One region of the Saccharothrix sp. NPDC042600 genome, then DNA from elsewhere that is predicted to be linked to it. Evidence: riboswitches for the same ligand, from Rfam matches in the RefSeq annotation. Region 1 holds a riboswitch; each other region holds the start of a gene.
The links. A riboswitch is a leader RNA that binds a small molecule or an ion and turns the genes downstream of it on or off. The one in region 1 is predicted to bind glycine.

Region 1 (2,257 bases):
TGGGGGTCGCCCCGTCGGTGGCCCGAAGTACCCTTGAGTCGTGCGCAGCGGCCTCATCACCCCCCAACGTGTGGCGATCGCGGTCGTGTGCGTGCTCTCGCTGGTGGTCTGCTGCGGTCTCGCCTACTGGCAGTGGGAGCGGTTCTCCCAGGCCGGGGGGACCTTCCAGAACCTCGGTTACGTCTTCCAGTGGCCCCTGTTCGGCCTGTTCCCCGCGTTCATGGTGTGGCGGATGCGCAAGCTCGCCGCCCAGCGGCGCGCGGCGGACGCCGCTGTGGGCGCGGACACGTCGTCGCAGGTGGCGGGGGAGCCGGTGGCCGCGCCGTCGGAGCCGGTCGTTACCGTGGACCCCGTCAGGACACCCGCGCACGACGACGAGGACGACGAGCTGGCGGCCTACAACCGCTACCTCCGCGAACTCCACGCGCGGGACCAGCGGTGAGCGAAGGCGGTCGGTAGGGCGATGAGCGGTGCGTTGGGCCGGTTCCGGTTCATGGCTTACGTGGTCGGTGTGGGCCTGCTGCTGCTCGTGGCCGCGATGGGCGTGAAGTACCTCGGCGACCAGGACGGCATGATGAAGGTCGTCGGCCCGGTCCACGGCTTCCTCTACGCGATCTACCTGGTGATCACGGTGGACCTGGCCCTCAAGGCCCGCTGGTCGCTCAAGGGCACCGCGCTGGTGCTGCTCGCCGGCACGATCCCGTTCGTGTCGTTCTACGCCGAGCGCAAGGTCGTCGAAAGCGTGAAGGCCGAGCGCGCCCTGTGACCACGCCGGCCGCCACCCCGGGTCGGGCCGCCGCCACCTCCGCGTCGGCCGCCGCTACGTCCGGTCGGGCCGCTGCCACACCTGGTCGGGTCGCTACGAGCCTCGGGCGGGCCGCCACCTCAGGTCGGGTCGCCGCCACACCTGGTCGGGCCGCCACGAGCCTCGGTCGGGCCGCCGCCACCTCCGGTCGGGCCGCTTCCGCGGCGGTCTCGCGAGCGTCGGCCGCGCCCGTGGTGACCGGGTTCGTGTTGACCGGGCCGACCAGGCACAACTAGCGTCTGGCGGTACCAACTGAACACGGCCGTCGATGTCGCGCGGGAGAGTCCCCACCCACTACGGGGCGCCGAAGGAGCAACTCCTCCCCGGAATCTCTCAGGCACAGCTACCGCCCGACGAAGGCAACTCTGGAAAGCAGGCGCCAGCGCCTCGCCCACGGTGCAAGCCGCCCCCGCCGACGTGCGGGGTCCCGGCGAAGCTCTCAGGCTCATGACAGAGGGGGAGGCTCACTCGGACGAGGAGTCTCGATGGACCGTGTCATCCTTCGTAGCGGCAGGCCGACCCACCCGGTCGGCGCCACTGCCGTGCCCGCCATCAGGGAGGACCCCGTGGAAACCCGCCGGACGCCGCTGCACGCCGAGCACGAGGCGCTGGGCGCCCAGTTCACCGACTTCGCGGGCTGGCGGATGCCGCTGCGCTACGACAGCGAGCTGGCCGAGCACCACGCCGTGCGCACGTCGGCGGGCCTGTTCGACCTGACGCACATGGGCGAGATCGTCCTGACCGGCCCGCAGGCCGGCGCCGCGCTCGACCACGCGCTGGTCGGCCACGCGTCCGCGATCGGCGTGGGCCGCGCCCGCTACACCATGATCTGCCAGGCCGACGGCGGCGTGATCGATGACCTGATCGTGTACCGCACCGGTGACCAGGAGTACCTGGTCGTCGCCAACGCCTCCAACGCCGCCGTCGTCTTCGCGGCCCTGCGGGAGCGCGCCGAGGGCTTCGACACCACCGTCGAGGACAAGTCCACCGACTACGCGCTGCTGGCCGTGCAGGGCCCCAAGGCGGTCGCCATCCTGGCGGGCCTGACCGGGACGGACCTGGCCACGGTCAAGTACTACGCCTCCTACCCGACCGAGGTGGCCGGCCGGCCCGCGCTGCTCGCCCGCACCGGCTACACCGGCGAGGACGGCTTCGAGCTGTTCCTCGACCCCGCCGACGCCCCGCACGTGTGGCAGGCGCTGCTCGCCGCCGGCGAGCCGCACGACCTCAAGCCCGCCGGCCTGGGCTGCCGCGACACCCTGCGCCTGGAGGCCGGGATGCCGCTGTACGGCAACGAGCTGAGCACGTCCCGCACGCCCTACCACGCCAACCTGGGCCGCGTGGTCAAGCTGGACAAGCCGGACGACTTCGTGGGCCGCGAGCCGCTGGCGAAGGTGGCCGAGGCGGGCGTCGAGGCCAAGCTGGTCGGCCTGAAGACCGAGTCCCGCCGCG
Region 2 (2,257 bases), on a different contig from region 1:
GGCCAGCAGGACCTGCGCGGTGCAGATGTTGCTGGTGGCCTTCTCGCGGCGGATGTGCTGCTCGCGGGTCTGCAGCGCGAGCCGGTAGGCCAGGTTGCCGTCCGCGTCCACGGACACGCCGACCAGGCGGCCGGGGAGCTGGCGCTCCAGGCCCTGGCGGACGGCCATGTACCCGGCGTGCGGGCCGCCGAAGCCGATCGGCACGCCGAAGCGCTGGGTGGTGCCGACGACGACGTCCGCGCCGATCTCGCCCGGCGGGCGCAGCAGCGTCAGGGCCAGCAGGTCCGCGGCGAACACGGCGTGCGCGCCGGCCGCGTGGATCTCCTCCACCAGCGCGGCGTAGTCGCGCACGACGCCGGACGCGCCCGGGTAGGACAGCAGCACGCCGAAGAAGTCGCCGCCCAGGCCCAGACCCTCCAGGCCCTGCGACAGGTCGGCGGTGACGATCTCGATGCCCAGCGGCTCGGCGCGGGTCTCGATGACGGCCAGCGTCTGCGGCAGCGTGTCGGCGTCCACGACGAACTTGGCGGACTCGCTGCGACCCGCGCGGCGGACCAGGGTCATCGCCTCGGCGGCGGCGGTGGACTCGTCCAGCATGGACGCGTTGGCCAGCGGCAGACCGGTCAGGTCGCCGACCATGGTCTGGAAGTTCAGCAGCGCTTCGAGGCGGCCCTGGGAGATCTCGGGCTGGTAGGGCGTGTAGGCCGTGTACCAGGCGGGGCTCTCCAGGACGTTGCGGCGGATCACCGGCGGGGTGTGGGTGCCGTAGTAGCCCATGCCGATCATCTGGGTGAGCGGCTTGTTGCGGGCGGCCAGGGCGCGCAGCTCGGCCAGCGCCTCGGTCTCGGTGGCGGGCGCGGGCAGGTCCAGCACCAGTTCGCGTTCCCGGATCGACTCGGGCACGGCGCGCTGGGCCAGTTCCTCCAGGGAGCCGACGCCGATGACGTCCAGGATGCGGGCCAGCTCGGCGGGCCGGGGGCCGACGTGCCGGTCGGCGAAGGGGGTGCCGTGCTCAAGGGCGGCGAGGGGGATGCGGTCCTGCGTCATGGAAGGCGCCTTTCGGGCTACGGACACACTTCTGCCGTTGCCCTCCCCCTCTGTCTTCTGCCCGTTCTCGTCGGGCGCCTGAGAGCTTCACCCGGTCCACGTGCGACCGGGCTTGCACCGTCGGCGGGGTCCACGTGCCCGACCCGCTTTCCAGAGGCGTCTCACCCGTGCGGTCCTTGCGCCTGAGAGGTTCCGGGGAGGATTTGCTCCTTCGGCGCCGAGACTGGCTCGGACTCTCCCGCACGGGATAAAGCGACTACGCGCGAATCGTACCCGGCGGGTGAACGACAACCGTCACGGACGCGACGCGGATCTCACAGGTTTGGCGCGGCGGGGGAGCGGGTACCAGCCGCTCGTGCCGCTCGCGCCGTGGACTCCGGGGTCAGCCGATGGCCCGCGTCCGCCTGCGCCGGGACAGCTCGTCGTTGGGGGTCTCGTCCACCGCGAGCCCGTCCGCGCGTTCGGCGGGGAACTCGTGGATGGTGCCGCTGATCTCCCGCATGGCGCCGCTGACCGCGATGCCGAACACGCCCTGGCCGCCCTGCAGCAGGTCCACGACCTCCTCGGGCGACGTGCACTCGTAGACCGTGGTGCCGTCGCTGAACAGCGTGATGCGGGCGAGGTCCTGGACGCCGCGGCGGCGCAGGTGGTCGACCGCGACGCGGATGTTCTGCAGGCTCACGCCGGTGTCGAGCAGCCGCTTCACGACCTTGAGGACCAGGATGTCCTTGAACGAGTAGAGCCGTTGGCTACCGGAGCCGTGGGCACTCCTTATCGTCGGGTTGACCAGGCCGGTGCGGGCCCAGTAGTCGAGCTGGCGGTAGGTGATGCCCGCGATCTGGCACGCGGCCGGGCCGCGGTACCCGACGAGTTCGTCCGGCAGCGAGGAGTCCGGGAACAGCTCACCCTGTTCGCCGGTTCCGGCCCGGATGGGCGCTTCCTCGACCACGCCTGCCTCCCCTCGGTCCGGCCACGACTGGCCGGCGACCAACGTGAAGCCGCCCCGGTGCCCGAATCACACCGTGGCAATTCACCTGAGTTCGACGGTAAGACCGCCTAGGGGGCAGGTCAACGCGACGCGCTGAGCGTGTCGCGTCTCAACCTCAGGTTGAGGTTGAGAGAGACGGGCGTCGTAAGCCATTCGGGTGACGTTTAGTGATCGTTTAGCGGACAGGCGCTGACTTTGTGTAATCCGGAGGTGTGACACCGG
Region 3 (2,257 bases), on a different contig from region 1:
TTCGACGCACTCCTGCATGACGCCCCAGATGTGGAGCAGGCCCGAGCGGACCTCCTCCTCCGTGCGCCACGACAGCTCGTTGGCCAGCATGACCTCGGAGATGGACAGGCCCGTCTCCCGCGTCCGGGCCAGCAGTTCGTCGCCGGTCTTGAACGGGTGGGCCAGTTCGGTCTCGTCGGCCTTGATGCGGTCGGTGCCGGTGGCGTGCTCGTCCACCACGAAACCGCCGCCCACGGAGTAGTACACGGCCTCGTCCAGGACCTCGTCCCCGGAGTACGCCGTGAAGCTCATCCCGTTGGGGTGCAACGGCAGCGACTTGCGCCGGTGCATCACCAGGTCGGTGTCCTCGACGAACGGGATGTCGCGCACCCCGCCCAGGAGCAGCCGGCGGGACGCGCGGATCTCGGCCACGCGCCCTTCGGCGGCCGTCGGGTCCACTTCCTCGGGCTTGTGGCCCTCCAGGCCCAGCAGCACGGCCTTGGGGCTGCCGTGCCCGTGCCCGGTGGCGCCCAGCGAGCCGAACAGCTGGACGTGCACCCGGTCCACGGACGTCAGCCGGTGCCCCAGGCGCGCCACGAACATCGTCGCGGCGCGCATCGGGCCGACCGTGTGGGAGCTGGACGGCCCGATGCCGACGGAAAACAGGTCGAAGACGCTGATCGCCACGGCGGGTCAGTCCCCGGTCAGTTCCGCGTACTTGCCGGCGGTGAGCAGGCCCGTCGCGTCCTCGACGCGCACCTTGAACAGCCAGCCCGCGCCGTACGGGTCGTTGTTGATCAGCGACGGGTCGTCGGCGGCGGCCTGGTTGACCTCCACGACCTCGCCGCTGACCGGCGCGTACAGGTCGCTCACGGACTTGGTCGACTCCAGCTCGCCGCAGACGTCGCCGGACTTCACGCGCTCGCCGACGTTCGGCAACTGGACGAACACGATGTCGCCCAGGGACTCCGCCGCGTAGGACGTGATGCCGACCGCCACGGGGTCCTGGGTACCCGGCGCCCAGTCGACCCACTCGTGCTCGGCGGTGTAGAGCAGGTTCTCCGGAAAAGTCATGTCAGCGCTCCTGAAGCCACGGTCGGTCGGATCCCCACTCTGTCCTGGGACCTGAGAGCTTCGCTGTGCGGCGTCGCGACGGTGGAACCGTCGATCGGGCACAGCTTGCACCGTGGGTGCGCGCGTGAGCACGCTTTCCAGAGTCGCCTCGCCCGAGCGGTTCTCGTTGCCTGAGAGTGTGCGGGGTACTTGCTCCTTCGGCGCCCCGGACGTGCCGGGGACTCTCCCGCTCGGGTTCCGGCGCCGGGAGGGCGCCGCGGCCGATGTTCAGTTGGGCGGTCGCGAGCACGCTAAGTCGTCGGCGTGACGGGTGTCAACGAGCGTCCAGTCTTGTTCACTCGACACAAACCCACCCCTGCCGGTTAGTGCCGCTCGCACGATGACAGTGGATTCGGAGTACCGGACCTTTGGCGTAACAACGGCTGAAGGAGCCCCACCGTGCGGATCTCAGTACCCCGCGAGATCAAGAACCACGAGTACCGCGTCGCGCTGACCCCCGCCGGCGCCCACGAGCTGACCCTGCGCGGCCACGACGTGTTCGTCGAGGCGGGCGCGGGGCTCGGGTCCGCCATCACCGACGAGGAGTACCTCGCCGCCGGCGCGAAGGTCCTGGCCACCGCCGAGGACGTGTGGGCCGAGGGCGACCTGGTGCTCAAGGTCAAGGAGCCGATCGAGCGGGAGTACCCGCTGCTGCGCAAGGGCCAGACCCTGTTCACCTACCTGCACCTGGCGGCGGACCGGCCGTTGACCGAGGCGCTGATCGCGTCCGGCACGACCGCGATCGCCTACGAGACCGTGCAGACGGCGAACGGCGCGCTGCCGCTGCTGGCCCCGATGTCCGAGGTGGCGGGTCGGCTCGCGCCGCAGGTGGGCGCGTTCTCGCTGATGAAGCCGTCCGGCGGCCGGGGCGTGCTGCCCGGTGGCGTGCCCGGCGTGCACCCGGCGCGCGTGGTCGTCATCGGCGGCGGCGTGGCGGGCCTGAACGCGGCCACGATCGCCGTGGGCATGGGCGCGGACGTGGAGATCCTCGACACCAACGTGGACCGGCTGCGCCACATCGACGCCCTCTACCGCGGGCAGCTGCGCACCGTCACGTCCAACCGCTACTCGGTCGAGCAGGCCGTGCGCGAGGCCGACCTGGTCATCGGCGCGGTGCTGGTGCCGGGCGCGAAGGCCCCGAAGCTGGTGTCCAACGAGCTGGTGG

Region 2: it holds a riboswitch for glycine, as region 1 does, so the genes downstream of both, gcvP (aminomethyl-transferring glycine dehydrogenase) here and gcvT (glycine cleavage system aminomethyltransferase GcvT) in region 1, are expected to answer to the same signal.
Region 3: it holds a riboswitch for glycine, as region 1 does, so the genes downstream of both, gcvH (glycine cleavage system protein GcvH) here and gcvT (glycine cleavage system aminomethyltransferase GcvT) in region 1, are expected to answer to the same signal.

The regions. Positions count from the first base shown of each region.
Region 1 is NZ_JBEZBW010000108.1:7,091-9,347, reverse strand. Features, by position in the region: gene AB0A74_RS36480 (hypothetical protein) at 41-442, shown strand; gene AB0A74_RS36475 (DUF3817 domain-containing protein) at 464-766, shown strand; glycine riboswitch at 1,072-1,164, shown strand; glycine riboswitch at 1,165-1,269, shown strand; gene gcvT (glycine cleavage system aminomethyltransferase GcvT) at 1,372-2,257, shown strand, end outside.
Region 2 is NZ_JBEZBW010000099.1:271-2,527, reverse strand. Features, by position in the region: gene gcvP (aminomethyl-transferring glycine dehydrogenase) at 1-1,047, opposite strand, end outside; glycine riboswitch at 1,208-1,298, opposite strand; gene AB0A74_RS35205 (MerR family transcriptional regulator) at 1,430-1,996, opposite strand.
Region 3 is NZ_JBEZBW010000039.1:851-3,107, forward strand. Features, by position in the region: gene AB0A74_RS22730 (L-serine ammonia-lyase) at 1-666, opposite strand, end outside; gene gcvH (glycine cleavage system protein GcvH) at 673-1,053, opposite strand; glycine riboswitch at 1,201-1,292, opposite strand; gene ald (alanine dehydrogenase) at 1,492-2,257, shown strand, end outside.